One region of the Nonomuraea sp. B208 genome, then DNA from elsewhere that is predicted to be linked to it. Evidence: predicted binding sites of a transcription regulator. Region 1 holds the regulator's gene; each other region holds the start of a gene.
The links. Region 1 encodes HrcA, which represses chaperone genes, less so after heat shock. Its sites were predicted from a motif close to TTGGCACTCTCNNNNNGAGAGTGCCAA; they were not measured.

Region 1 (9,197 bases):
GGTCGATGGACCACATCATCGAGCCGCCCAGCCCCTTGAGCCGGATGTACGCCGCCTTCTGCACCAGCACCGCCGGATCGTCGTACGACCAGAACTCGTTGCCGTCGTACAGCCACATCGCCCCGGTCAGCAGGTCCCGGTAGCGCTTGCCCGGCTTGTTCACCAGGTCCTTGTAGTCCTCGTTCCCGGCGGCCCACTTGCCGGGCGCGGGGCCGGTGGCGGGCTTGTAGAGGCCGTCGCCGCCGCCGGTCACGCCGGTCCAGCCCTGGCCGTAGGCGGGCACGCCGATCACGAGCTTGCGGGCGGGCGCGCCCCGCGACAGGTAGTCGCGCACGGTCTGGTCGACGCTGTACCTGACGGGGTTCGGGTCGCGGCGGTCGGTGAGGAGGTTGCCGTTGTGGCCGGTCTGCGGCTCCCAGGTGCCGTGCAGGTCGTAGCCCTGGACGGTGGCGAAGTCGAGCTGCTTGAAGACGCGGCGCACCTCGTACCCGGCGTCGATCTTGGTGGCGGCGGCCGGCAGGAAGGCGCTGAGCTCGGCGTCGCGGGCGTAGGCGTCGAGCTGCCCGCGCAGCTCCTCGACGAACAGCGTGAAGTTGCGCCTGTCCTCGGGCCGGATGACGTTCCCCTCGGCTCCGGCCGAGCCGGGCCACTCCCAGTCCAGGTCGATGCCGTCGAAGACGCCGGCGCCCGCGCCCGGCTCCAGCCCCGGCAGGTTGCCGCGCAGCCACAGGTCGACGCAGGACCGGGCCAGCTTCGCGCGCGAGTCCGGGGTGAGCACGGCGTCGGAGAAGTACTTGGACCCGGTCCAGCCGCCGAGCGAGATCAGCACCTTGAGCCCGGGGTGCTTGGCCTTGAGCTTGCGCAGCTGGTTGAGGTTGCCGTTGAGCGCCTGGCCGGGCGCGTCGGCCACGCCGTCCACGCTCTGCTCGGCCGGCACCGGACGCTGCCAGTCGGCCCACGGGTCCGCCGAGTAGCAGGAGCCCCCGGCGTCGACGAAGCCGAACGCGTAGTTGAGGTGGGTGAGCTTGGCGGCGGCGCCGCTGACGTCCACGTCCCTGACGTGGTAGTCGCGGCCGTAGACACCCCATTGGATGAAGTACGCGACCCGCTTGAAGCCGCTGCGGGTCTGGGCCTCGGCGGGCGCGGAGACCGCCGTGAGTCCCAGTAAGAGCGAGAGCATGATCAGGGTCTTCTTCTTCACCGGACGACTCCCGTCAACTCATAAGAAACTTTCCTATAAGTTGACGTGATGGTAGAGCCCGCGTACCAGGGCGTCAACGATTTCGCAGGCGGGACCACCCCCTGACGACCGGCAGACTGGAAGGGTGCCATCCACCCTGCCCGACGGCGACCCCGCGCCCAGCACGGGCGAGCTGCCCGACAGCGCCCTGCGCGGCCTCGGCGAGCGGCCGTTCGGCTTCTACGTCCACGTGCCGTTCTGCGTGACCCGCTGCGGCTACTGCGACTTCAACACCTACACCGCCGCCGAGCTCGGCCCCGGCGCCTCCCAGCGCGACTACGCCGACACGGTCGTGGAGGAGGTGCGCCTCGCCAGGCGCGTCCTGGGCGAGCGCGAGCTGCCGGTGGACACCGTGTTCTTCGGCGGGGGCACCCCGACGCTTCTGCCGCCCGAGGACCTCGCGCGGATCCTCGCGGCGATCGACTCCGAGTTCGGGCTGCGGCCGGGGGCCGAGGTCACCACGGAGGCCAACCCCGAGTCCGTCGATCCCTCCTCGCTGGAGAAGCTGCGCCACGGCGGGTTCAACCGCATCAGCTTCGGCATGCAGAGCGCCCGCGAGCACGTGCTGCGGGTGCTCGACCGCAAGCACACGCCGGGCCGCCCGGCGGCGGCCGTGCGTGAGGCCAGGGCGGCCGGGTTCGAGCACGTCAACCTCGACCTCATCTACAGCACGCCGGGGGAGTCCGACGACGACTGGCGGGCCTCGCTGGCCGCCGCGATCGAGGCCGGGCCCGACCACGTGTCGGCCTACTCACTCATCGTCGAGGACGGCACCAGGCTCGCCGCCCGCATCCGGCGCGGCGAGCTGCCCTCGCCCGACGACGACGTGGCCGCCGACCGCTACCTCATCGCCGACGAGCTGCTGGCCGAGGCCGGCTTCCACTGGTACGAGGTGTCCAACTGGGCGACCTCCGAGCAGGCCCGCTGCCGGCACAACCTGCTCTACTGGACCGGCGGCGACTGGTGGGCCGCCGGGCCCGGCGCGCACAGCCACGTGGGCGGCACCCGCTGGTGGAACGTCAAGCACCCCGCCGCCTACGCCCAGCGCCTGGCCGCCGGCGTCTCGCCCGCCCACTCCCGTGAGGTCCTGGACGCGGACGACCGCGCGGCCGAACGCCTCATGCTGGAGCTGCGCCTGGTCACCGGCTACCCGCTCGGCGACGTGGCGCCGCGGGCGCGCCCGGTGGTGGCGGACGCGCTGGCGCGGGGGCTGCTGGAGCCCGAGCCGTTCAAGGCCGGGCTGATGGTGCTCACGCTGAGGGGGCGGCTGCTGGCCGACGCCCTCGTACGCGACCTGCTGGTCTAGGTGATCATCCGGATGGAGAGCGGGTAGCGGTAGCGCTGGCCCTTGTTCGTGGCCACGGCCGCCTGGATGTGGAAGATCAGCGACAGCACCCAGATCACCGGCAGCAGCAGGACGCCGATGAACACCACCGACAGGACGCCCGCCACGACGTAGCCGATGAACATCGTGATCTGGAAGTTCAGCGCCTCCGCCGCCTGGTCGCGGACGTAGGGGGACTGGTCGCGCTTGATCAGGTAGATGATCAGCGGGCCGATCCAGGAGGCGAGCAGGCCGAGCAGGTGCGCCAGCATCGCCATCGTGGTGTCGTCGGTGCCGGGGCGGGGGCCGTGCATGCCCGGCACGTACGGGCCGCCGGGAGGCTTCGCGTAGCCGTAGCCGGGCGGGGACTGCTGCTGGTAGCCGTAGCCCGGCTGCTGGCCGTAGCCGTAGCCCGGCTGTGACGGGGGCTGCTCGCCATACCCGTAACCGGGCTGCTCGCCATACCCGTAACCGGGCTGCTGACCGTACCCGTAGGCGGGCTGGGACGGGGGCTGCTGGCCGTACCCGTAGCCGGGCTGGGAGCCGGGCTGCTGCCCGTATCCGTAGCCGGGCTGGGATGGGGGTTGCTGCCCGTACCCGTAACCGGGCTGGGAGGGCGGCTGCTGGCCGTAGCCGTAGCCCGGCTGCTGGGGGACGGCCGACGGCGGGACGTACCGGGTCGCGTCGTCGTCCGGCGGCGGGGCGTGGGGATCCTGGCTCATCATGTCTCCGTAACGAAGTCGATCAGTTCTTCGACCCGGCCGAGCAACTCGGGCTCCAGGTCGGTGAAGGTCGAGACGGCGCCGAGGATGCGCCGCCAGGCGTCGGCCGGCTCCAGGCGCCAGCCCAGGGCGGCGATCACGCCCTCCTTCCACGGCACCCCGCGCGGCACCTCGGGCCAGGCGGGGATGCGCAGCACGGACGGCTTGACCGCCTGCCAGATGTCGACGAACGGATGCCCCACGACGAGCACGTCCGGCGAGGTGATCTCGGCGGCGATCCGGCTCTCCTTGGAGCCGGGGACGAGGTGGTCCACGAGGACCCCCAGCCGCCGCCCCGGTTCGGGGCCGAACTCGGCGACGATGTCCGGCAGGTGGTCCACGCCCTCGAGGTATTCGACCACGACCCCCTCGACCCGCAGGTCGTGGCCCCAGATCTTCTCCACGAGCGCGGCGTCGTGCACGCCCTCGACGTAGATGCGGCTCTCCCTGGCCACGCGGGCCCGCAGCCCCTCGACGGCGATGGAGCCCGACGCGCTGCGCCGGGGGCCTTCGGGGGCGGCGGCCGGCGCGGGGCGCACCAGGGTCACCGGCCTGCCCTCCAGGAGGAACGCGGCCGGCGCCAGCGGGAACAGCCGCCGCCTGCCGAACCGGTCCTCCAGCGTGACGGCCTCCTTGTCGCAGGCCACCACGGCGCCGCAGAAGCCGCTGTCGGCGTCCTCCACGACGAGGTCCGGCTCGGCGGGCACCTTCGGGATCTTGCCCTTGCCGGGCCGCCGCCAGTTACCCGCCAGAACATCACCGTCGTACACAGGGGGGACCGTAGCAAATCACCCGGCGGCCGCAAGGCGCTTGCGCGCGGAGGAGCGGCGCACCAGGACCACGATGGTGGCGATGATCGCGAGCAGGATGCCCGCGCCGGGGATCGCGAGCAGCGCGACGACCCCGCCGACCACCCCGCCGGCGGCGGACGACAGCGGCTTGCCGACGCCGTACTTGACCGCGGCCGATCCCTCGTTGCTGCAGGTGAGCTGGTAGTCACCCTTGGCGGGGGCGTTGACCACGAGGATCTGCTCCCACACGACGCCGTTGACCGTGACGGTCTGCGAGCCGCTGGTCTTGGCCAGCTTGGCCTGCCCCGATCCGCCGGCGATCTGGCACGAGTATGTGACCGGCGTGTCGGAGGAGAGGTAGACGGCGGGCTTGTCGGCCGGGTCCACGGTGACGGTGACGTTCTCCCCCGAGGTGAACGTCTTGGTGGGCGCGAGGTCGCTCACGCCGCCGGCGACGCCGTTCACGAAGAGCACGATGCCGAGGACACCGCAGAGCACGGCCACGATCCAGGCGCCGCCGACCCACCACAAGCTGGGTTTGATGGCTTTGGAATCGATTCGTGGTGGGAACTGTGGTTGTTGGCCGTATTGTCCGTACTGAGGCGGCGGACCATACGGCTGTGGAGGCGTGCCGTATCCCGGCTGCCCACTGTATCCGGGCTGCGGCCCGTATGCGGGCTGGGAGCCGGGCTGCGGGCCGTATCCGGGCTGAGGCGGGAATGGCTGATGGTGGTACGGACCCTGTCCGGGCGGTGGCCCGTACGGGGGCTGTGCTTCGTCCGACATGTCCGCAAGTGTGAAGCCTGTCGCTTGTAAGACGCTAGCAAGAGGATGGGAGCCGGTGTCATCGCACCCTGTGGGCGAGAGCCGTACACTTGGCACTCGGGAACACAGAGTGCTAGGCACCGCGTTTTCCCTACGGGCAGAGGCAGGAGGTGAGCACGTGCTCGACGAACGGAAGCTGGCGGTGCTCCGCGCCATTGTCGAGGACTACGTGTCCACCAACGAACCGGTGGGCTCCAAGGCGCTGGCCGAGCGCCACAATCTGAAGGTCTCCCCGGCGACGGTCAGGAACGACATGGCCGCGCTGGAGGAGGAGGGCTACATCACCCAGCCGCACACGAGTGCGGGGCGGGTGCCGACGGACAAGGGCTACCGCCTGTTCGTCGACCGGCTCTCGCAGATCAAGCCGCTGTCCGGCGCCGAGCGCCGGGCGATCGAGACGTTCCTGGCCGGCGCCGTCGACCTGGACGACGTGGTGATGCGCACGGTGCGGCTGCTCGCGCAGCTCACCCGGCAGGTGGCCGTCGTGCAATACCCCACGCTCACCCGTTCGACCGTCCGGCACGTCGAGCTGGTGCCGCTGAGCGAGCGCCGCGTCATGCTGGTGCTCATCACCAACACCGGCCGCGTCGAGCAGCGCGTCGTCGAGCTGCCCGAGGCGCTGGAGGACACCCGCATCGCGCACCTGCGCGCGGTGCTCAACTCCGGCCTCGACGGCTGCCAGCTCAGCAGCGTTCCCGAGCTGGTCGCCGACCTGCCGGAGCGGCTGCCCGTGGAGGACCGGCCGGCCGCCGCCACGATCCTGTCCGTGCTGCTGGAGACCCTGGTGGAGCGGTACGACGAAAAGATCGTTTTCGCGGGCGCGGCCAACCTGGCCGGAGCGGACTTCTCCGTCGGCCTGCGCGACGTGCTGGAGGCGCTGGAGGAGCAGGTCGTGCTCATGCGGCTGCTCGGCGAGACCTCCCCCGACACCCCGTCCGCCCTCACCGTACGGATCGGCTCGGAAAACCCCTACCTCCAGGGCACATCCGTGGTCGCGACCGGATACGGTCTTGGCGACAACCAACTCGCCCGGCTCGGTGTGCTGGGTCCCACCAGGATGGACTATCCCGTGACGATGGGCGCCGTGCGCGCGGTGGCTCGCTACGTCAGCCAGATCCTGGCTGCATCATAAGAGGTCGATAAGTGGCAAACAGCGACTATTACGCCACCCTCGGGGTGCGGCGTGACGCGAGTCAGGACGAGATCAAGAAGGCATACCGCCGGCTCGCCCGCGAGTTGCACCCCGACGTGAACCCCGATCCTGACACCCAGGAGCGGTTCAAGGAGATCACGCAGGCCTACGAGGTGCTGTCCGACCCGAACAAGCGCCAGATGTACGACCTGGGGGGCGACTCCTCCTTCGCCGGCGCGGGAGCGGGCGCCGGGGGCTTCGGCGCCGGCTTCCCGTTCAGCGACATCATGGACGCCTTCTTCGGCACCGCCGCGGGCGCCCGTGGCCCGCGCTCGCGCGCCCGCCGGGGTCGCAACGCCACCATCCGGGTCGAGCTCGACCTGCGCGAGACGGCGTTCGGCACCACTCGTGAGCTGGTCGTCGACACGGCCGTGGTGTGCGAGGTCTGCCACGGCGCCGGCGCCTCGCCCGGCACCCACCCCGACACCTGCGACATGTGCAACGGGCGCGGCGAGATCTCCCAGGTCACCCGCTCGTTCCTGGGCCAGGTCATGACCTCGCGGCCGTGCCCGCAGTGCGGCGGCTTCGGCACCATCATCCGCCACCCCTGCCAGGAGTGCTCGGGCGACGGCCGGGTGCGCACCCGCCGCACCATCAAGGTCCGCATCCCGGCGGGCGTCGAGGACGGCACCCACATCCAGCTCGCCGGCGAGGGCGAGGTCGGCCCCGGTGGCGGCCCGCCCGGAGACCTGTTCCTGGAGATCGTCGAGCGCGCCCACGAGATCTTCGAGCGGCGCGGCGACGACCTCCACTGCACCGTCCAGCTCCCGATGACGGCCGCCGCGCTCGGCACGGTGCTCGCGGTCGAGACGCTCGACGGCACCGAGGAGGTCGACGTCCGGCCCGGCACCCAGTCCGGCCAGGTCATCACCATGTTCGGACGGGGCGTGCAGCGCCTCAACGAGTCCGGCCGGGGCGACCTGCTCATCCACGTCAACGTCGAGACCCCTTCGAAGCTCGACACCCAGCAGGAGGACCTGCTGCGCGAGCTGGCCAGGCTGCGGGGCGAGGAGCGCCCGCCGGGCAAGTTCGCGCCGGGTCAGCAGGGCTTCTTCTCGCGCCTGCGCGACGCGTTCAACGGCAGGTGACGTGAGCGTTCCGGTGTTCATCGCCCCCGAGCTGGGCGACGGTCCGGAGCTGACGCTCGACGGCCCCGAGGGGCGCCACGCCGCCTCCGTGCGCCGTCTGCGGGCCGGCGAGCGGGTCGATCTCACCGACGGGGCCGGCCGGGTCGCCGAGTGCGTGGTGCGCGAGGCGTCCAAGGACGCGCTCGGCCTGGACGTGCTGCGCCGCTACGAGGTGCCGGCCCCGCGACCGCGGCTGACCGTGGTCCAGGGGCTGCCCAAGGGCGACCGGGGCGAGCTGGCCGTCGAGATGATGACCGAGGCCGGGGTGGACGTCATCGTCCCCTGGTCGGCCTCGCGCAGCATCGCCCAGTGGAAGGGCGACAAGGTCGCCAAGGGCCTCGGCCGCTGGCGTGCGACCGCGCGCGAGGCGGGCAAGCAGTCCCGCCGCTTCCACCTGCCCGAGCTGAGCGAGCCGGCCACCACCGCGCGGGTGGCGGAGCTGCTGTCCGGGGCGGCGCTCGGGCTGGTGCTGCACGAGGAGGCGGCCGAGCCGCTGTCGAAGGTGACGCTGCCGGCCGAGGGCGACATCGTGGTGGTCGTCGGGCCGGAGGGCGGCGTCTCGGACGAGGAGCTCGACCGGTTCAAGGCCGCGGGGGCGGCGCCGGTGCTGCTCGGGCCGACGGTGCTGCGCACGTCCACGGCGGGGGTGGCGGCGGCGGCCGTGCTGCTCACGCGCACGGGCCGGTGGTGAGCCGCCGGTCGACACGTGGTGTCAAGGGGTGGTGCCGCCGCCGGTCGCGATGAGCGGGGTGGCGATCTCGGCGGGGCTCTCGCTGATGCTGTCGGCCGGGCACTGCTCGGTGGGGCACGTCGAGGGCTGAGCGGCGGGGTCGGCCTCCGTGGGCGCCGGCGACGCCGACGTGGCCGGGCAGTCGTCGCCCGGGGTCGCGGCCACGGGCGGGCAGGTGGTGGTGGTCTCCGTACGCGGGGTCGGCGACGGCCGGCTCGTGGACCCGGCGGTCCTGGGCGGCTTGCTCGGCGACTCGGTGGTGGGCTCCGGCGGCACGACGACCGGGTTGTCCTGGCTGGGCGGAGGCGGGGGCGGCTGATGGGAGCGGGTGGTGGAGGAGTTGGACGGCACCCTGCCCGTGGTCTCCTGATCGACCACCGTGATCGGGCTCTCGTTGATCACCTTGGACCGCAGCTCGGGCACCACCATGACGATCGTGCCGGCCACCAGGACGGCGCTGGCCGCGGCCGCGCCGGCCCGCCACCAGAAGAGGTTGCGCACGCCGCGCCGCTCGATCCTGGCACGGATGATCTCCAGACCGTCCGGCGAGGGCACGACCGCGTCCGCCTCCGCGCGGAGCGCACGGCGCAGGAGGTCGCCGTGCTCGTCGGGGCGAAGGGTCATGACATTTTCTCCAGGACGGATCGCAACGCGGCCATGCCACGGGCGGTGTGGCTCTTGACCGCGCCCTTGCTGATGCCCATCGCGTGAGCGATCTCAGCTTCGGACAGATCACCGTAATACCGCAGAACCAGTGCTTCTCTCTGCCGGGTCGGGAGGGCTCGTAACGCCTCGATGACGGCGGACCGTTCCAGCTCGCCGATCGCGCCGTTCTCGGCGCTCGGCGCGTCGGGCAGGCCCTTGGGCGCGTATTTCTCGACGACGGCGCGGTGGCGCAGCACCGAACGCGAGCGGTTGACGACGGACTGACGGAGGTAGGCGAGTGCTTTGTCGGGGTCGCGCAGCCTGCGCCAGGCGCCGTGAATGGCGACGAACGCGTCCTGCACAACCTCCTCGGCGGTCGCGATGTCGCGCACCAGCAACACAGCGAGACGCACCAACGACCGAAAGTGCGCGCTGTAGAGCGCGGTAACGGCCATGTCGGCATCCCACTCGACCGGCACCGCCCCCATCGACCTGTCGGCCAGAAGGGTTTCGGTGGTCACATCAGTGGGACGCGCGGCCTTCCCAGTGGGTTTACGCTCTT
Region 2 (9,197 bases), on a different contig from region 1:
CTGCCCCATGAACACCTGCCGTCGGTTCCCGCGCTCGTGGTCGAGAGCGACGACATCCAGGACGGCGAGCGGCTCAGCGACCTGCACGTCTTCAACGACTGGGGCATGACGGGCCAGAACGTCTCGCCCCAGCTCCGCTGGTCCGGCGCGCCCGAAGGGACCCGGAGCTACGCCGTCACCTGCTACGACCCCGACGCCCCCACGGGCAGCGGGTTCTGGCACTGGGTGCTGTTCGACCTGCCGGCCTCGGTGACCGAGCTGCCCGCGGGCGCGGGCAGCGCCCCCGACTTCAAGGGGCTGCCCGAGGGTGCCGCCCACGCCCGCAACGACTACGGCGCCAAGGCCTTCGGCGGCGCGGCCCCGCCGCCCGGCGCCCCGCACCGCTACGTCTTCACCGTCCACGCCCTGGGCGTCGACAAGCTGGGCGTGGACGGCGACGCCAGCCCGGCGGTGGTGGGCTTCAACATCACGGCCAACACCCTGGCCCGCGGCCACATCGTCCCGGTCTACGGCGTCTGACCGCGGCCGACGAACCCGCCGTCAGCGCATACGCCCGTCGACGAACCCGCTGTCAACGCACAAGAGCGGCCCGGAAGATCCGGGCCGCTCTTGTTCTTCGGCTTCGCGAGCGAACAGACCTAGAAGTCCATGTCGCCGCCGCCCGGCATGGCCGGGGCGGCGGGGGTCTTCTCGGGCTTCTCGGCGATGACAGCCTCGGTGGTGAGGAAGAGCGCCGCGATGGAGGCGGCGTTCTGCAGCGCGGAGCGCGTCACCTTGGCCGGGTCGATGATGCCCGACTCGAACATGTTGACGTACTCGCCGCTGGCGGCGTTGAGGCCCTCGCCCGGAGTGAGGTTGCGGACCTTCTCCACCACGACGCCGCCCTCGAGACCGGCGTTGACCGCGATCTGCTTGAGCGGCTCCTCCAGAGCCTTCTTGACGATCGAGGCACCGGTGGCCTCGTCGCCGGCCAGCTCCAGCTTGTCGAACGCCTTGGCGCCGGCCTGCAGCAGCGCCACGCCACCGCCGGGGACGATGCCCTCCTCGACGGCCGCCTTCGCGTTGCGCACGGCGTCCTCGATGCGGTGCTTGCGCTCCTTGAGCTCGACCTCGGTGGCCGCGCCGGCCTTGATGACGGCCACGCCGCCGGCCAGCTTGGCGAGACGCTCCTGGAGCTTCTCGCGGTCGTAGTCGGAGTCGGTGCGCTCGATCTCGGCGCGGATCTCGTTGACCCGGCCGGAGATCTGCTCGGCGTCGCCGGCGCCGTCGACGATCGTGGTCTCGTCCTTGGTGACGACGACCTTGCGCGCGCGGCCCAGCAGGTCGAGGGTGGCGTTCTCGAGCTTGAGACCGACCTCCTCGGCGATGACCTGGCCACCGGTGAGGATGGCGATGTCGTTGAGCATGGCCTTGCGGCGGTCGCCGAAGCCCGGGGCCTTGACGGCCACGGAGCGGAACAGGCCGCGGATCTTGTTGACGACCAGGGTGGCCAGGGCCTCGCCCTCGACGTCCTCAGCGATGATCAGCAGCGGCTTGCCGGACTGCACGACCTTGTCGAGCAGGGGCAGCAGGTCCTTGTTGGCGGAGACCTTGCTGTTGACGATCAGGATGTAGGGGTCCTCGAGGACGGCCTCCATGCGGTCGGAGTCGGTGACGAAGTACATCGACACCATGCCCTTGTCGAACCGCATGCCCTCGGTGAGCTCCAGCTCCAGGCCGAAGGTGTTGCTCTCCTCGACGGTGATGACGCCTTCCTTGCCGACCTTGTCCATCGCCTCGGCGATGAGCGAGCCGATCTCGGGGTCGGCGGCGGAGATGGAGGCGGTGGAGGCGATCTGCTCCTTGGTCTCCACGTCCTTGGCCAGCTTGGAGAGCTCCTCGCTGACGCGCTCGACGGCGGCCTCGATGCCCTTCTTCAGGGCCATCGGGTTGGCGCCGGCGGCGACGTTGCGCAGGCCCTCACGAACCAGCGCCTGGGCGAGCACGGTGGCGGTGGTGGTGCCGTCGCCCGCGACGTCGTCCGTCTTCTTGGCGACTTCCTTGACCAGCTCGGCGCCGATCTTCTCCCAAGGGTCCTCGAGCTCGATCTCCTTGGCGATGGACACACCGTCGTTGGTGATCGTGGGGGCGCCCCACTTCTTCTCCAGCACGACGTTGCGGCCCTTGGGGCCCAAGGTCACCTTGACGGCGTCAGCGAGCTGGTTCATACCGCGCTCGAGACCGCGCCGGGCGTCCTCGTCAAACGCGATCATCTTGGCTGCCATAAGGCTAGACCTCCCAGATGCAGGGTGGCTTGTCCTGGACCGAGCCGACGCCCGCGACGGCCAGGGACTGCATCTCCGTTCGGCAGACCCCATCGTCTCGATCCCGAGTTATTGGCACTCTGCCACACAGAGTGCCAACGAACTGTTTAGCACTCTACCCTGCCGAGTGCAAGCGAACGACCTTCTGGAGGGGTCTCCGCGCAGGTCAGCCGATCCGCATAGGGACGGCGGGCCGCTCACCGTGTGGCCCGCCGCCGATCGACGACTACGAGGGTGGCGGGCTCGTACGGACTGCGCTGCCGCACGGGCCCCGCCGGTGCATACCAGGTGACGTAAATCAGACCGAGCGGACAGACTCGGCCTGCGGTCCCTTCTGGCCCTGCGTGATCTCGAACTCGACCCGCTGGCCCTGCTCGAGAGATCGGTACCCGTCCATCAGTATCGCGGAGTAATGGACGAATACATCCTTACCACCGTCTACCGCGATGAAGCCGTAGCCCTTGTCCGCGTTGAACCACTTGACGGTGCCCTGCGCCACTTCCGACTCCTCTTACTGGGGCTACAGATCTCGCCCATTCCACCGCGAGACCCGTAATCGTCCGACTTAACGACAAAACAGCCAGACGATCGCCTCGACCATACCTGTGGCAAGGGGTTTGGCAACAGAGTCAATCCACGAAAGACGCATTTGTTCGCAGTGCGGGTACTTCAACGTTTGAATAGGCCCGAAAAGCAGAAGGCGCCCGCTTGGGGCGCCTTCTGTGGAGTCGTACGGGCACTCAGCCGCCGGCGACCGCCGGGATGATGGAGATCTGCGTGCCCTGAGGGACGGCGGTGTCCAGGCCCTCGGCGAAACGGACGTCCTCTTCCCCAACGTAAACGTTGACAAAACGCCGAATCTTGCCCGATTCATCCAGAATTCTCGCGCCGATGCCCGGGTAGTCGGCATCGAGCTTGGCGAGCACGTCACGAAGAGTCGCGCCTTCGCCACTCACTTCCGCGTTTCCGCCGGTGTAGGTGCGCAGAATGGTGGGAATCCGAACAGTAACGCTCATGGTTATCTCGCCTTTCCTGGTTGTCAGACAGCCGCGCGGAACGCGTCGAGAGACGGCTTGATCACGGCGGTGGGCCGCGACGACTCGCCGGCGATGGCGTCCAGCGTCTTCAGGCCGTCGCCGGTGTTGAGGACCACGGTCTCCGCCTCGGGGTCGAGCCGCCCCGCCTCGACGAGCTTCTTGAGCACGCCCACGGTGACGCCGCCCGCGGTCTCGGCGAAGATGCCCTCGGTCGAGGCCAGCAGCTTGATCGCGGCCACGACCTCGGCGTCGGTGACGTCCTCGACGGCCCCGCCGGTGCGCCGGGCGATGTCCAGCACGTACGGGCCGTCGGCCGGGTTGCCGATCGCCAGCGACTTCGCGATGGTGTTGGGCTTGACCGGCTGGACGACGTCGTGCCCCGCCTTGTACGCCGCCGACACCGGCGAGCACCCGGCGGCCTGCGCCCCGAAGACCTTGTAGGGGGTGTCCTCGACCAGGCCCAGGGCGATGAGCTCCTTGAAGCCCTTGTCGATCTTGGTGAGCTGCGAGCCCGAGGCGATCGGGATGACGATCTGCTCAGGCAGCCGCCAGCCGAGCTGTTCGGCGATCTCGTACGCGAGCGTCTTGGAGCCCTCGGCGTAGTAGGGCCGCAGGTTGACGTTGACGAACCCCCACTTGTCGCCCAGCGGGTCGCCGATCAGCTCGGAGCAGAACCGGTTGACCTCGTCGTAGGTGCCGTCGATGCCGATCAGCTTGCCGCCGAACACCCGGGCCATGGCGATCTTCGCCTCTTCGAGGTCGGCCGGGATGAACACGCAGGCGTCGAGCCCGGCCCGCGCCGCGGCGGCGGTCACCGCGCCCGCGAGGTTGCCGGTGGAGGAGCAGGAGAGCGTGTGGAAGCCGAAGTTGCGCGCCGCCTCGACGGCGATGGCGACCACCCGGTCCTTGAAGGAGTGGGTGGGGTTGCCGGAGTCGTCCTTGACGTGCAGGGACTTGATGCCGAGCGCCCGCCCGAGGTTGCCCGCCCTGACCAGCTTCGTCCAGCCGGGGTTCATGTTGGGCTTGCTCGCCACGTCGGCGGGGACCGGGAGCAGCGAGCGGTAGCGCCAGATGTTGGCCGGGCCCGCGGCGATGTCCTCGCGGGTCACCCGGCCGAACTCGTAGGCCGCTTCGAGCGGCCCGAAACACTCCAGACACGCGAAGCTCGGCCCGAGCGGGTAACGGGCGCCGCACTCGCGGCAGGACAGAGCGACGGCAGGACCAAAGTCGTGCGACATGAAGCGAGGCCTTCCCTCATCTTCGCCCACGGCCACCTTGACCGCGAACCGGAATTGGCACCTTGTCCCGGTCGGCCTCGCCAGGTCGCGAGTCGAAAGCCGGGAGGGTTGCCGGGGCTTCGCAGGGCCGGTCCCTCCACCCCTCTGGATGAGCTGTATGAAGTTGTTGCACACGACTCTACCCGCCGAAGCGGCGGGAACGACCACCTGTCTCAAAGACTGAGACGGGGCGTCTCACCGATAGTCGTCACCCAGCGCCGCCTGGACGTACTTGCGCGCCTGGTGGATGCGCGACTTCGCGGTGCCCAGCGGGATGCCGAGCTGCTCGGCCACCTCGTTGTAGTCGAGCTGCACGATGTCGCGCAGGACCAGCGCCTGCGCGAGATCGGGCTTGTCGGCCTCCAGCGCCTCCATCGCGTCGAGCAGGTCGAGCCGCGAGCCGGCGATCACGCTGACCCGCCGCGCGTCGGGCTTCTGCGTCGGCAGCTCGTCGGAGGTCTGCTCGGCCGCCCTGCGCTTCAGCGACCGGTAGGTGGTGCGCGCGCAGTTGGCCGTGACGATGTGCAGCCAGGTGCTGAACCTGGCACGCCCCTCGAAGCGGCCGATGTTGCGCGCCACCGCGAGCAGGGTGTCCTGCGACGCCTCCTCGGCATCCTGGTGGTACGGAAGAATCCGGGAGCAGTGGCGCATCACATCCGGCTCGATCCTGGCCAGCAACTCGCCGAGCGCGCGATGATCTCCAGCGGCGGCGGATCGGGCGAGTTCCTCGGTTAGCTCATCAAGCGCCATAGCTGCGATCCTATGATCGGAAGGAGCTTCGATGAACAGCGTCCTCGTGGCCTCCAACAGAGGGCCGGTCTCCTTCACCGTCTCCGACGACGGTGTTCTCATCATGAGACGGGGCGGCGGCGGTCTCGTCTCCGGGTTGTCCGGGGTCGCCAAGGACGACGGGGTCCTGTGGGTCTGCGCGGCGCTGTCCGACGACGACCGCGGCGCCGTGCGCCTGTCCCCCGGCGGCCGGCTCGACCAGGCCGGCTACGACACCGGGCCGCTGCGCATGCTCGACATCCCCGCGACCACGTTCCATCGCGCCTACAACGCCGTGGCCAACTCCACCCTGTGGTTCGTCAACCACCTGCTCTACGACATCCCCAACGCGCCCAGCTTCGGCATCCGCTTCGCCCGCGAGTGGGAGTCCTACCGCGACTACAACGGCGCCTTCGCGCTCGCCCTCGCCGAGGAGGCCGGCCACGGCGCCCGCGTGATGGTGCAGGACTACCACCTCACGCTCACCCCCGCCATGCTCAGGGCCGAGCGGCCCGACCTGCGCATCGCGCACTTCAGCCACACCCCGTGGGCGCCGCCCGAGTACTTCTCGCTGCTGCCCGACGAGGTGGCCGGCGAGGTCCTGGAGGGCATACTCGGCGCCGACCACGCCGGGTTCCTGGCCGAGCGGTGGGCGGCGGCGTTCATGGACTGCTGCGAGGCGGTGCTCGGGGCGGAGGTCGACCGGGCGGCCCGCAGCGTCACCCACGAGGGCCGCACCACCAGGATCGGCGTCCACAGCCTGGGGGTGGACGGCGCGGCGCTGTGGGAGCGGGCCGGCGAGCCCGACGTCGAGTCGCACATCACGGCGATCAGGGAGCAGGTCGGCGACCGCCGCCTCATCGTCCGCATCGACCGCACCGAGCTGTCGAAGAACATCGTGCGCGGCCTGGTGGCCTACGGCGAGTTCCTGGCCGCCCATCCCGAGTGGCACGGCCGCGTGGTGCACCTGGCCTTCGCCTACCCGAGCCGGCACGACCTGCCGGAATACCGCGAGTACACCGCCTCGGTGCAGCGCTGCGCCCAGGAGATCGAGAACGAGTTCGCCACCGAGGACTGGGACCCGCTCATCCTCAACGTCCACGACGACTACCCGCGGTCGCTGGCCGCGTACCGGATGGCCGACGTGCTGCTGGTCAACCCCATCCGCGACGGCATGAACCTGGTGGCCAAGGAGGGCCCGGTGCTGTCGCCGCGCTGCGCGCTGGTGCTCTCGCGGGAGGCGGGCGCGGCCGCCGAGCTGGGCCCGTACGCGCTGATGGTCAACCCCTACGACATCAGCGGCACGGCCGACGCCCTGCACAGGGCGCTGGTCATGCCGGAGGACGAGCGGCGGGCGCGGCGCGACAAGCTGCGCGCCGCGGCCACCGCCCTGCCGCCCCAGAAATGGCTCGCGGCCCAGCTCGACGCCCTCGCCTGAGCCGCGATCCCGCGCTCACCGCCAGTCGGCGTGCTTGAGCGTGTCGGCCAGGCCGGGGGTGTTCCACTGGTCGACGACCAGGATCTTGCTCTTCGGCAGATACCACTCGCGCTGGGTGAAGCGGGCCTTGATCGCGGTGCCGCTGTAGCTCGTGCAGGTGGACTTCCAGGCGTTGTACGTGGCCTTGTGGCCGGGCCCGACCTGGCGCAGCCCCCGCGAGCCCTTCGGGCCGATGCTCTCGCCCCACTTCTCGTTGAACGGGCACGGCTGCACGTCGCTCGCCGTGTAGTACGGGTTCTTGCCGGTGTAGGGGCCGAAGCCCTCCGCGCCGTGCTTGATGAAGGACGGCCCGAGAATGTAGAAGGAGTCGCACTCCGGCGTCCGCCAGCCCCGGGCCTTCCCGCACTTGCCGGTCACGACCTGCACGTTGTCCGGGCCGAAGCGGTGGACCACCCACTGGATCGGGATGTAGAGGGTGAGCCCGGCACGCAGCTTCAGCTCCTGGGCGGGGGCGGCGTGGGCGGGGAAGGCGCCGGCGGTGAGGGTGACGGCCGCGGTGGCGGCGACCGCGAGGTAACGCTTGATCATGACCCCGACTCTAGGGAACCGGACTTGCAGTCCAGTCGTCAACGGCTGAACGCCGACGCCAGCTCCGCCAGCAACGCCAGCACGCCGTCCGGGCCGTCCACCACGATGTCGGCCCGCTCGGCCAGCGCGGTCACCTCCGCCGAGCCGCTGCACACGGTCACCCCGGGCAGCCCGGAGGACCGTACGGCGTCGAAGGCGGCGAGGTCGCCCAGGTCGTCGCCGGCGAACAGCACCGAGCGCGCGTCCCTCTCGGCCAGGAACAGGCCGAGCGCGTGCCCCTTGTCCATGCCCGGCGGCCGCAGCTCCAGCACCATGCGGCCCGGCTCGACCACCAGCCCGTGCCGCTCGGCGAGCCCGGCCAGCGGCTCGCGCAGCGCGGCCAGCGCGCCCTCGGGGTCGGGGGCGCGGCGGGTGTGCACCGCGACGGCCCGGCCCTTGTCCTCGACGGTCACGCCCTCGACGCCGAGCGAGTCGAGCAGCAGCGGCAGGTCGGCCTTCGCCCGTGGCACGCCGGCCGGCGGGGGCGGCGCGGAGATCCGGCCGTTCTCCCAGCGTTCGAAGCCGTAGTGGCCGAGGATGACCAGCCCGGGAACGTCGGCCAGCCCCGGGCCCAGCTCCAGCGCGGTGGCCGGCGGCCGGCCCGTCACGATGGCCACGGCCCCCACGTGCGCGCCGAGCTCGGCGAGCACCGCGGGCGCCTTGGGGTGGATCACGGCGGCCGCCGGATCGGGCACGATCGGGGACAGGGTTCCGTCGAAGTCGAGCCCGATCACGGCCCCGGCGGGGTCCTTCAAGATTGCTTCAATTCCAGGGATGTTCTCCACGCGCCTGCCGTACCCAGCAGGTCAGGGGCGCATGCCAAGCCTTCTGGCCGCGCGGTCGCGCTGCCGCTCGGCGCGCACCCTGCGAAGCCGCTTGACCAGCATGGGGTCGTGCTCAAGCGCCTCCGGACGGTCGATCAATTCGCCCAGCATCTGGTAGTAGCGCGTGGCGGAGAACCCGAAGGTCTCCTTGATGGCCTGCTCCTTCGCGCCCGCGTAGCGCCACCATTGGCGTTCGAAGGCGAGGAGCTCGATGTCGCGTTCGGTCAGTGGTTGTCGGGACGGCTCGTGGGCAGCATCGTCACCGCTGAGGGGTGCTCCCATGGTGTCCTCCTCTGAGGGGACGGGTGACGGTCCCGTCACCCGCACGGCCCGTGGCCAATCGTAATGTGCTGAGCTCCCGCGCTGCGGGTATGTCCCGACTTTCGCCTACGAGGTAGCAGAAAAGCACACAGAACGGAACTACTCCGCGTATCGGGCTGTTTACCGAACCGTCGGATTGCGGTGGCGGCCGCGTGTCAGAATGCCGGTCAGTTCGAGCGTTCCCCCTCTTCTCCCCGCTCGAGGTCCTCCGTGCACCAGCTCTCCTCCGCGCTGCCACGCCTGGGTCGCGACCGCGCCGCGGCGGGCCCTGCCGCGATGAGGAGCCTCCTCGCCGTGGCGCTGACCATCTGCTGCGTGCTCGCCGTCCCGGCCTCCGTGACCGCCGCCGGCGGGACCGGGGCCGGCGACAGGATCGGGGCGGTCGCGCGGGCCGGGCAGTGGCAGCTCGGCGCGCTGCGCCTGCCCGAGGCGTGGCGGCGCAGCGAGGGCCGGGGCGTGCTGGTCGCCGTCCTCGACACCGGGGTCGACGCCCGCGACCCCGACCTCGCGGGCGCCGTCGTCGAGGGCCCCGACCTCACCGGCGCGGCGCGCGGCCACGGGCCGTGGGGCCACCACGGCACCGCGATGGCCGGCCTGATCGC
Region 3 (9,197 bases), on a different contig from region 1:
TTACGCACCGGCAGCGCCGCAATGTCCAAACGTGCAGTTGCACGAAGCTGCACGACGGGCGTACCGGTGGACGCGGAGGAACCGCCAGTCGTCGCAAGAAGCGGACAAGGGCGTCAAGCGGCGTTATTCTCACGGCACGCCCGTGTTCCCCCTACGGAGCCGCACACCATGCGCAACGAGTCCCGCACCCGGACAGATCCGCTGGAGACGCTGGGCCTGGACGCGGCCCAGCGCGCGCTCTACACGGCGATCCTGCGCCTGCACAGGGCCACCCGCACCGACATCGCCCAGGCGATGGACGACCCCGTGGAGAAGGTCGGCCGCCAGCTCGACGATCTGGTCAAACTCGGGGTCGTGGACGAGCACTCCGGGGAGTACTTCGCCCGGCACCCCGCCGCCGCGCTCGGCCGGGTGATCGCCCAGCGCCTCGACCGGCTCGCCGAGGAGAGCCGGATGATCGACTCCGCCTTCGGCTCGATCCGCGGCCTCATCCGCGATTACGACGCCGGCCGCGACTACCAGAGCGGATCCTTCACGGTCGAACTCGCGAACGGCGCGGACGTGTTCTACGAAAGCGTCGTCGGCATCGCGGTGCAGTCGCCGGGGATGGAATTGGTGACGGCGATCCCCGATGAGCGCACTATGACTGACTTTGTTCGCAAATTTGCGGATCTCTGGATTGATGCGCAAAAACGAAAACTGCTTACGGTATACGCGGTCATTCCCGTGGACACGCTCGCACTGCCCGGCGTCCGCGCCCAGCTCACCGAGCTCATCGAGACCGGCGGCCAGGTGCGCACCCTGCGCAGGGTGCCGAGCTGGTTCATGACGGCCGGGGCGGAGGTCGCGGGCCTGCCGCCGTTCTGGGGCGGCAACCTGCCTGACCACGCCTACAACTTCTACCTGGTCCGCACCCCCGTGGTCGTCGGCGTGCTGCGCGCGCTGTTCGACGAGCTGTGGGGACGGGCGGTGCCGCTCCCCTGGGGCCGCAAGGGCGAGGGGATGGTGCAGGTGCTGCGCCTGGCCGCCCAGGGCATGTGCGACGACTCCATCGCCCGCCAGCTCGGCGTCTCGGTCCGCACCGTACGCGCCCGCTTCGCCGACGCCATGTCCGAGCTGGGCACCCAGACGCGCTTCCACGCGGGTGTCGAGGCGACCAGGCGCGGCTGGCTGAGCTGACCAGGGGCGGGGGCCCGTTCCGCGCGGCCCGTGGGACGACCGGATCAAGGCCGTCACCGGTGCGGGACACTCACCGCCGGTGTCAGATACTCACCGCGCGGGCCGCATCGGTCATATGGTGGGAAGGTGCTGGAAGACGTCCCCCGCGACCCGTTCGCGGACGACCCGAACGACCCTTCCTCGGCGATGGGCGCGCTCGACGACGCGGAGCCACTGACCGCGGCCGAGCGTGACGAGGCCATCACCGACCTCGCCGACGTCGAGGTCTTCCGCTCCCTGCTCGAACCGCAGGGGGTGCTGGGTCTCGTGCTCGACTGCCCGGAATGCGGTGAGCAGCACTACTTCGACTGGGAGCTGCTGCGCGGCAACCTCCGGCAGATGATCGAGAAAGGCCAGCCGCAGGTGCATGAGCCGGCCTTCCACCCCGACCCCGCCGACTACGTGACCTGGGAATACGCCAGGGGCTACGTCGACGGCGTCATCGACACGGAGGAGCGTCGCTGACCGAGATCATCAGGCGAACCGTCGGAAGACTCTGAGGAGCGGCCCCGGCCCGCGTCACCGACCTCGGACAGCCGAGGCCGTCCTCCCAGGGCACAGAGCCCGCCCAGCCCGTCCCGATCCGGAACGTCCCTGTCGAGAACGTCACCGACCAGCGCGGCCAGCAGGCGCACCGCGGGGTCGCCGGCGTGACCCGAGCCGAGGCCGGGCAGCTCTCCACGACCGAGCACATCGAACAGCGCGTCGGTCTCGTGCTCCGGCGTCAAGCGGACTCCAGCTCCGCCATCTGCCGCAGCCTGGTCAGCGCCCGATGCTGGGCGACGCGGACGGCACCTGGTGACATACCGAGTACATTACCGGTCTCCTCGGCGGACAGCCCGGAGACCACCCGCAGCAGCAGCAGCTCGCGCTGGTTCTCGGGCAGCCGGGCGAGCAGCCGGCGGGCGTGCTCGACCTCGATGTAGCGGACCACGGTCTCCTCCGGCCCCGGGCCCTCGTCCGGCCCGTCCGGCAGGTCCTGGGTCGGCACGGCGGAGCGCACCGAGCTCCGCAGCGCGTCGGCCACCTTGTGCGAGGCGATCCCGAAGACGAACGAGGCGAACGGCCGCCCCATGTCGCGGTATCGCGGCAACGCGGACAACACCGCGATGCAGACCTCCTGGGCCACGTCATCGGCAATGTGATATTGCCCAGAAACCCTGCCCAGCCTGGCGCGGCAATAGCGCACCACCATCGGACGCAACTCGCCGAGCAGGGATTCGATCGCGCTGCGATCCCCCTGTACGGCGAGGCTCGTCAGTTCCCTTAGGTCGGAGTCATCCGTCCGTGCCGGAAGTCTCGACGCGAGCCTTACCCCAATTTTGGCGTCGGCGACGCTTCCCTCGCTCACGATAGGCATGATGCCCTCACTGATCCGGCCTGTCGTCATGGCGAACGGCTACGGATTGGTCACATTGACGCGACGATAACGGGGAGTAATCGACTGATCACACTAAGCCTTTAGGCTGGCATAATGTTTCACCTGATAAGCCGAAATGCGCGACAATTGTCAGAGACCGACGCTTATCACGCACTGCCGGTTTACGCCATTAGTCCACCTTTTCCGACACTTCCCCAACCGAACGTAACTCCACCCCCGGCCCCTGACGAGACTCGTCGCCGCCGTCGGCGTCCTCGCCGCCGAGGTCCAGGAGCTCCAGGTAGCCCTCGACGGCCTCCCACAGATGGTGCTCGGGGTAGCGGCCGATGCCGCGGTGGTCACGGCGCCACTTGCGGTCCCAGTAGGAGCGGTGCACCTCACGCAGGTGTTCGAGCGCGGCCTCCCGCTCCTCGGCGGTGCGCGCCCGTACGTCCTGGGCGCTGCCCGGGCTCTCGCGCCGCAGCAGGGCGGTGCGGCGGTCGCGGAGGGCGTCGAGCACGTCCTGGTCCGTCCCCTCCTCCACGGACCAGAACCGCACCGGCTCCCTGATGTGGTGGTTCCACACCGGGTCCCTCCGGGAGCGCCACCAGTAGACGATCCCGCCCTTGTCCAACTCCAGGAAGTCCACGAGCCAGGCCGTGCCGGGCGGCTGGGAGCCCCAGGTCACCTCCTCGGGCGGCAGGTTCAGCACGAGGACCACCTCAAGGGCGTCCACCGGGTCGGCTCCCTCCAGCAGCCCCCCGAAGACGTACGCCGCCCGCAGGAACGGCTCCGCCGCCGCCACCCGGCGCGTCTGGTCGCACGTCTCGGCGAGCCGCCGCAGCCGCTGCACCGCCCGCCGGTACTGCATCCCGCCACCTCCCGCCGCCCAGCGTACGCACCCGCCGAGCCCGGGCCCTCCCCGGAGGCGCGAAGACCCCGAGACACGAAGACCCCGAGACACGAGGGCCCGGAGACGCGAAGACCCCAGTACGCGAGGGCCGGGAGACACGAGGGCCCCGAGACGCGAACTAGTGTCCCGGAGCCCCGAAAGCCCGAGACGCGAGGCCCCTGAGACGCGAAAGCCGCTGGGACACCGGAGCCCCTGAAAACCGCCGCGGCCCGCCTCCCCCTCCGCCCGAAGGCGGCAGCGGGACGCGGGCCGTGACAGGTGAAGCGGAAAGAAGGGCCGATCAGTGGCCGTGGCCGTGACCGTGGCCCTGGCCGGCGGCCGGAGCCTCCTCCTCGGGCTTGTCCACGACGAGCGCCTCGGTGGTGAGCAGCATGCCCGCGATCGAGGCGGCGTTCTGGACGGCCGAGCGGGTGACCTTGACCGGGTCGATGACGCCCTGGCCGATGAGGTCGCCGTATTCGCCGGTGGCGGCGTTGAGGCCGTGACCCGCGGACAGCTCGGCGATCTTGTGCGTGACGACGTAGCCCTCGAGGCCGGCGTTCTCGGCGATCCAGCGGGCCGGCTCGACCAGCGAACGGCGGACGATGCCGACGCCCGTGGCCTCGTCGCCGCTCAGGCCGAGGTCGTCGAGCTCCTTGCCGACGTGGATGAGCGCGGAGCCACCGCCGGAGACGATGCCCTCCTCGATCGCCGCGCGGGTGGCGGAGATCGCGTCCTCAAGGCGGTGCTTCTTCTCCTTGAGCTCGACCTCGGTGGCCGCGCCGACGCGCAGCACGCACACGCCGCCGGCGAGCTTGGCCAGGCGCTCCTGCAGCTTCTCGCGGTCCCAGTCGGAGTCGGACTGCTCGATGGCGAGCTTGATCTCCTTGACGCGGTCCTCGATGGCCTGCGCGTCACCGGCGCCGTCGACGATGGTCGTGGTGTCCTTGGTCACCACGACGCGGCGGGCGGTGCCGAGCACCTCCAGGCCGACGTGCTCCAGCTTGAGGCCGACCTCCTCGCTGACGACCTGGCCGCCGGTGAGGATGGCCATGTCCTGCAGCATCGCCTTGCGGCGGTCGCCGAAGCCGGGGGCCTTGACGGCGACGGAGGTGAACGTGCCGCGGATCTTGTTGGTGACCAGGACGGCCAGGGCCTCGCCCTCGACGTCCTCGGCGACCACGAGCAGCGGCTTCTTGGTCTGGGCGATCTTCTCCAGCAGCGGCAGGAAGTCCGCGATGGAGGAGACCTTGCCCTGGGTGAGCAGGATGTAGGCGTCCTCGAGGACGGCCTCCATGCGCTCGGGGTCGGTCACCATGTAGGCCGACAGGTAACCCTTGTCGAACTGCATGCCCTCGGTGAACTCGAGCTCCATGCCCATGGCGTTGGACTCTTCGACGGTGAGGACACCGTCCTTGCCCACCTTGTCGAACGCCTCGGCGATCAGCTCGCCGATCTTGGCGTCCTGGGCGGAGATGGTGGCGACGTTGGCGATCTCGTTCTTGTCGCCGACCTCGCGGGCCACCGAGAGCAGCTTGTCGCTGACCGCCTTGGCGGCCTTGTCGATGCCGCGCTTCAGCGACAGCGGCGAGGCGCCGGCGGCGACGTTGCGCAGGCCCTCGCGGACCATGGCCTGGGCCAGGACGGTCGCGGTGGTGGTGCCGTCACCCGCGATGTCGTTGGTCTTGGTGGCCACTTCCTTGGCGAGCTGGGCGCCGAGGTTCTCGTAGCGCTCCTCCAGCTCGATCTCACGAGCGATGGTCACGCCGTCGTTCGTGATCGTCGGCGCACCGAACTTCTTGTCGATGACGACGTTGCGGCCCCGCGGGCCGAGGGTAACCTTCACGGCGTCCGCGAGGGCGTTGACGCCGCGCTCCAGGGCGCGCCGCGCGTTCTCGTCGAACTCCAGGATCTTCGCCATGCTGAAAGTCCTCTCCTGGCGTCGAAAGCCCCGGCCGCCCTAAAGCGCCCGGGGCTCGACGCATCCGGCCTACTTCTCGATGATCGCGAGAACGTCGCGGGCGGAGAGCACGAGGTACTCCTCGCCGTTGTACTTGACCTCGGTGCCGCCGTACTTGCTGTAGAGGACGATGTCGCCCTCGGAGACGTCGAGCGGAATCCGCTTCTCGCCGTCCTCGTCCCAGTTGCCCGGACCCACCGCGAGGACTCGGCCCTCCTGCGGCTTCTCCTTGGCGGTGTCAGGGATGACCAGGCCGGAAGCCGTGGTCTGCTCGGCCTCAAGCGGCTGAACCACAATGCGGTCGCCGAGCGGCTTAACGGGAACCTTGGTGGCGGTCGTCACGATCGGACCTCCCCTTCAGATGTGAATGATCAGAAGAGGCGACCAGCTGGGCCTGCCGTCGCGGGTGTCAGACCTGCCTCGTCGCACGTTGGCACTCTCAAGGGGAGAGTGCCAACAGGAAACATATGCAAGAGGGCCTTGACAGTCAACACGAACGCGTCCGCGTCTGCTGACAGCGATCGGAACAACGGGTGTCGATCAGGCGTACGAGCCCTCGGTGAGCTCGGCCACGATCCCCGGCCGGGTCGGGGTCCAGCCGAGCTCGCGGCGGGTGCGCGGCGCGCCGACCCGCTGGCCGAGGGCCAGGGCCTCGGCGAATCCGGCCCCGAGCGCCTTCGCGGCCTCCTCCAGCGGCCAGGGCTCGGCGACCTCCTTGACGCCGGCCGCGCGGGCCGCGGCCTCGGCCACCTCCGTGAGCGGCACGGCCTCCTCGCTCACGCCGTGGTAGACCGCCGCCCCGCCCCGCTCCACGACCGCCGCGACGAGCTCGGCGAGGTCGTCCACGTGCACGAACGTCCAGGTGGGCGCCGTGCCGTCGGCCGAGACGTACACGCCGGTGCCGCGCTCGGCGGCCAGGCCGCGAAGGAGCGCGGGGATGCCGGAGCCCCGGCCGTGCACCACGCCCGGCCGCACGACGGAGCCGCCGCCGCCGAGCACCACCCGCTCCACCTCGTCCCGGTACGCCACGAGCGGAATCGGCCGGGCCGGGCTGTCCTCGTCGCCCCCGTCGACCGCGCCGAGCACCCACACGCCGCTCAGGTACACCATCCGCGCCCCCGCGGCGGCCGGGACACCCGCGACGGCGAGGTCGGTCTCACGGTCGCCGGTGAGCTGCCCGGCGTGCACGACGACCTCGACACCCGGCTCCAGTGCCGCCTGCAGCGCGGCAGGGTCCGACAGGTCGCCGTACCGCTCGCCGGCCGCCGCCGGCACCCGCCTCGCGCCGTCGGCCGACGGGCGTACGTACGCGATCACCTCGTGGCCCCCCTCGACCAGCCGCTCCACGACGGCCGCCCCGATGTAACCGGTCGCGCCGATCACCAGAACTCGCATCACTCTCACCTCAAAAAGTTCGACATTGAAGTCTTCCACGCCGAAGATAGCGCCAGGCGTCGAACATTTCAATGTCGTAGGATCGAGCGCATGGACGAGGCGATCGACGCGGTCGACGAGATCATCGGCCAGTGGGCGCGGGCGCGGCCCGGCGTCGACGTGTCCCCCACGGGCGTGATCGGCAGGGTCACGCGCGCCTCCCGGCTGCTGGACCGCGCCGCCAGGGAGTTCCTGGCCGAGCACGGGCTGGAGGCGTGGGAGTTCGACGTGCTCGCCACGCTCCGGCGCGCCGAGGACGTCCGCATGTGCATGAAGGACCTCTCGGCCGCCGCCATGGTGAGCCCCGGCGCGCTCACCAACCGCATCGACCACCTGCTCGACCGCGGGCTCGTCGATCGGTGGCCGGCCCCGGGCAACCGGCGGATGACGTTCGTCGGGCTGACCGAAGAGGGCCGGCGGGTGGCGGACGACGTGCTCGAACGGCACGCGGCCAACGAGGCCCGGCTGCTGTCCGGGCTCTCCGGGGACGACCAGGACGCCCTGGCCGCCCTGCTCCGCAAGCTCCTGCTGTCCCTGGGCGACACCCCAGCCGTCTCGTGCGCCGCCGGGGACGCCGCCGCGACCACTACGGAGACCGTCACGAGCGGCGTCACGAGGGGTTCCGCGACGCGATAACGTCGGGCAACGTGGACCTCGACGCCTTCCGACAGCTCCTGACCTCCCGCGGCCGGCAGGCGCTCGCCGAGGCCGTGGAGCTGACCGCCACGGGGGCCGATCCCGTCGCCGCCGCCACGAGGCTGCGCCGCACGTACGACGCCGCGCTCACCTCGGCCGCGCTCACCCAGGCGGCGCTCCGCGAGCGGGCGCGGGCGAAGTTCGGCGAGGACGCCGAGGTGATGTTCTTCACCCCGCACGGCCTGGAGCAGTCCACCCGCAAGGAGGTGGCCGAGCACCGCGCCCGCCGCCTCGCAGGAGCGCGCGTGGTCGACGTCTGCTGCGGCGTCGGCGGCGACCTCCTCGCCCTGGCGCGGGCGGGCTGCACCGTGACCGCCGTGGACATCGACCCGCTGACCGTCGCCGTGGCCAGGGCGAACGCCGAGGCGCTGGGCGTCGCCGACCGGGTGAGCGTGGTCGTGGGCAACGCGGGGGCGGTGCGGCCCGAGGACTACGACGCGCTCTTCGCCGACCCGGCCAGGCGGACGGGGCGGGGCCGCACGTTCGACCCTCTGGCGTACTCTCCGCCGTGGCCGACGGTGCTCGACCTGGTGGCGCGGGCGGACCGCGCCTGCGTCAAGGTCGCCCCGGGCATCCCCTACTCCTACATCCCCGAGTCCGCCGAGGCCGAGTGGGTCTCGTACAAGGGGGAGGTCAAGGAGGCGGCCATCTGGACCGGCCCCGGCGGCCGCTCGATGCGCCGCGCCACCCTGCTGCCCGGCGGGCACACGCTGGCCGCCACCGGCCCCGAGAGCCTGGCGCCGGTCGGCGCGCTGGGCCGCTACGTCTACGAGCCCAACGGCGCCGCGATCAGGGCGCACCTGGTGCGCGAGGTGGCCGGCCTGGTCGGCGGGCGGCTGCTCGACCAGCAGATCGCCTACATCGCCGCCGACGAGCCGATCGACACCCCGTGGGCCGCGCGTTACGCCGTGGACGAGGTGATGACGTTCTCGCTGAAGAAACTCCGGGCGGCGCTGCGTGAGCGACAAATCGGAAATGTCACCATCAAGAAGCGCGGCTCGGCTCTCGACATCGAACGGCTCCGGGCCGACCTGCGACTTAATGGGGAAAAGTCAGCGGTAATCATCCTGACTCGCATTATGGAACGCCCATATGCGTTTATCTGCGACACCTCCCCGAGTGCCTGACCACGGATAACGGTCGATCTCTCGCCAACCACGATCTTTCCATTCGGCGCTTCCGGACCTTGATCGAGGGGCTAAGGTTGGCGGGCGGGAGTTCTCCCCCTGATGCGGTTGTCGCGTTCTCGCCATTTCACGTGCAAACCGGACCTATCCCACCGCTGCGCAACAGACCGCCGGCGAGCGAAGGAGCCTTTCGGTGGACAATTCCAACCACACGACCCTTCTCACGGCAGGGGGCTACACCAACGTCTCCGAGAGGATGCGAGACCTGCTCAACCGCGCGTCACAGGACCACGTCTACGAGCAGCGCACGCAGGGGGCCGTCCTCGACGAGATCCGCCAGCGGCTCGAAGGCATGGAGTGGCTGCTGCGGGAGGTGCGCGAGCGCGAGCTGGGCGGCCTCAGCGGCGCTCTGGAGTCGGTCAACGGGCGGCTGGAGGACATCTCCGCCAAGCCGCCGATGTGGGCGGAGGGGCTGGCACAGCACGTCGAGGCCGTACGCGACCACGTGGA

Region 2: the regulator HrcA is predicted to act here: its motif matches at 2,376-2,402, upstream of groL (chaperonin GroEL).
Region 3: the regulator HrcA is predicted to act here: its motif matches at 5,861-5,887, upstream of groES (co-chaperone GroES).

What each region holds. Positions count from the first base shown of each region.
Region 1 covers NZ_BAAJOU010000022.1:116,865-126,061, forward strand. The annotation lists gene AC27IY_RS23355 (glycoside hydrolase family 18 protein) at 1-1,201, opposite strand, end outside; gene hemW (radical SAM family heme chaperone HemW) at 1,326-2,546, shown strand; gene AC27IY_RS23365 (DUF4870 domain-containing protein) at 2,543-3,286, opposite strand; gene AC27IY_RS23370 (DUF3097 domain-containing protein) at 3,286-4,095, opposite strand; gene AC27IY_RS23375 (hypothetical protein) at 4,114-4,647, opposite strand; gene hrcA (heat-inducible transcriptional repressor HrcA) at 5,060-6,073, shown strand; gene dnaJ (molecular chaperone DnaJ) at 6,085-7,221, shown strand; gene AC27IY_RS23390 (16S rRNA (uracil(1498)-N(3))-methyltransferase) at 7,223-7,951, shown strand; gene AC27IY_RS23395 (hypothetical protein) at 7,973-8,614, opposite strand; gene AC27IY_RS23400 (SigE family RNA polymerase sigma factor) at 8,611-9,123, opposite strand.
Region 2 covers NZ_BAAJOU010000021.1:772,160-781,356, reverse strand. The annotation lists gene AC27IY_RS20720 (YbhB/YbcL family Raf kinase inhibitor-like protein) at 1-519, shown strand, start outside; gene groL (chaperonin GroEL) at 639-2,264, opposite strand; gene AC27IY_RS20710 (cold-shock protein) at 2,602-2,802, opposite strand; gene AC27IY_RS20705 (MoaD/ThiS family protein) at 3,044-3,319, opposite strand; gene thrC (threonine synthase) at 3,343-4,578, opposite strand; SAM riboswitch class I at 4,592-4,733, opposite strand; gene AC27IY_RS20695 (RNA polymerase sigma factor) at 4,813-5,367, opposite strand; gene AC27IY_RS20690 (alpha,alpha-trehalose-phosphate synthase (UDP-forming)) at 5,399-6,823, shown strand; gene AC27IY_RS20685 (hypothetical protein) at 6,839-7,411, opposite strand; gene otsB (trehalose-phosphatase) at 7,450-8,205, opposite strand; gene AC27IY_RS20675 (DUF3263 domain-containing protein) at 8,257-8,556, opposite strand; gene AC27IY_RS20670 (S8 family serine peptidase) at 8,872-9,197, shown strand, end outside.
Region 3 covers NZ_BAAJOU010000017.1:17,925-27,121, forward strand. The annotation lists gene AC27IY_RS13110 (helix-turn-helix transcriptional regulator) at 169-1,179, shown strand; gene AC27IY_RS13115 (DUF5319 domain-containing protein) at 1,306-1,683, shown strand; gene AC27IY_RS13120 (sigma-70 family RNA polymerase sigma factor) at 1,943-2,578, opposite strand; gene AC27IY_RS13125 (DUF7711 family protein) at 2,769-3,449, opposite strand; gene groL (chaperonin GroEL) at 3,772-5,391, opposite strand; gene groES (co-chaperone GroES) at 5,461-5,772, opposite strand; gene AC27IY_RS13140 (NAD-dependent epimerase/dehydratase family protein) at 5,971-6,825, opposite strand; gene AC27IY_RS13145 (MarR family winged helix-turn-helix transcriptional regulator) at 6,916-7,500, shown strand; gene AC27IY_RS13150 (THUMP-like domain-containing protein) at 7,512-8,687, shown strand; gene AC27IY_RS13155 (apolipoprotein A1/A4/E domain-containing protein) at 8,881-9,197, shown strand, end outside.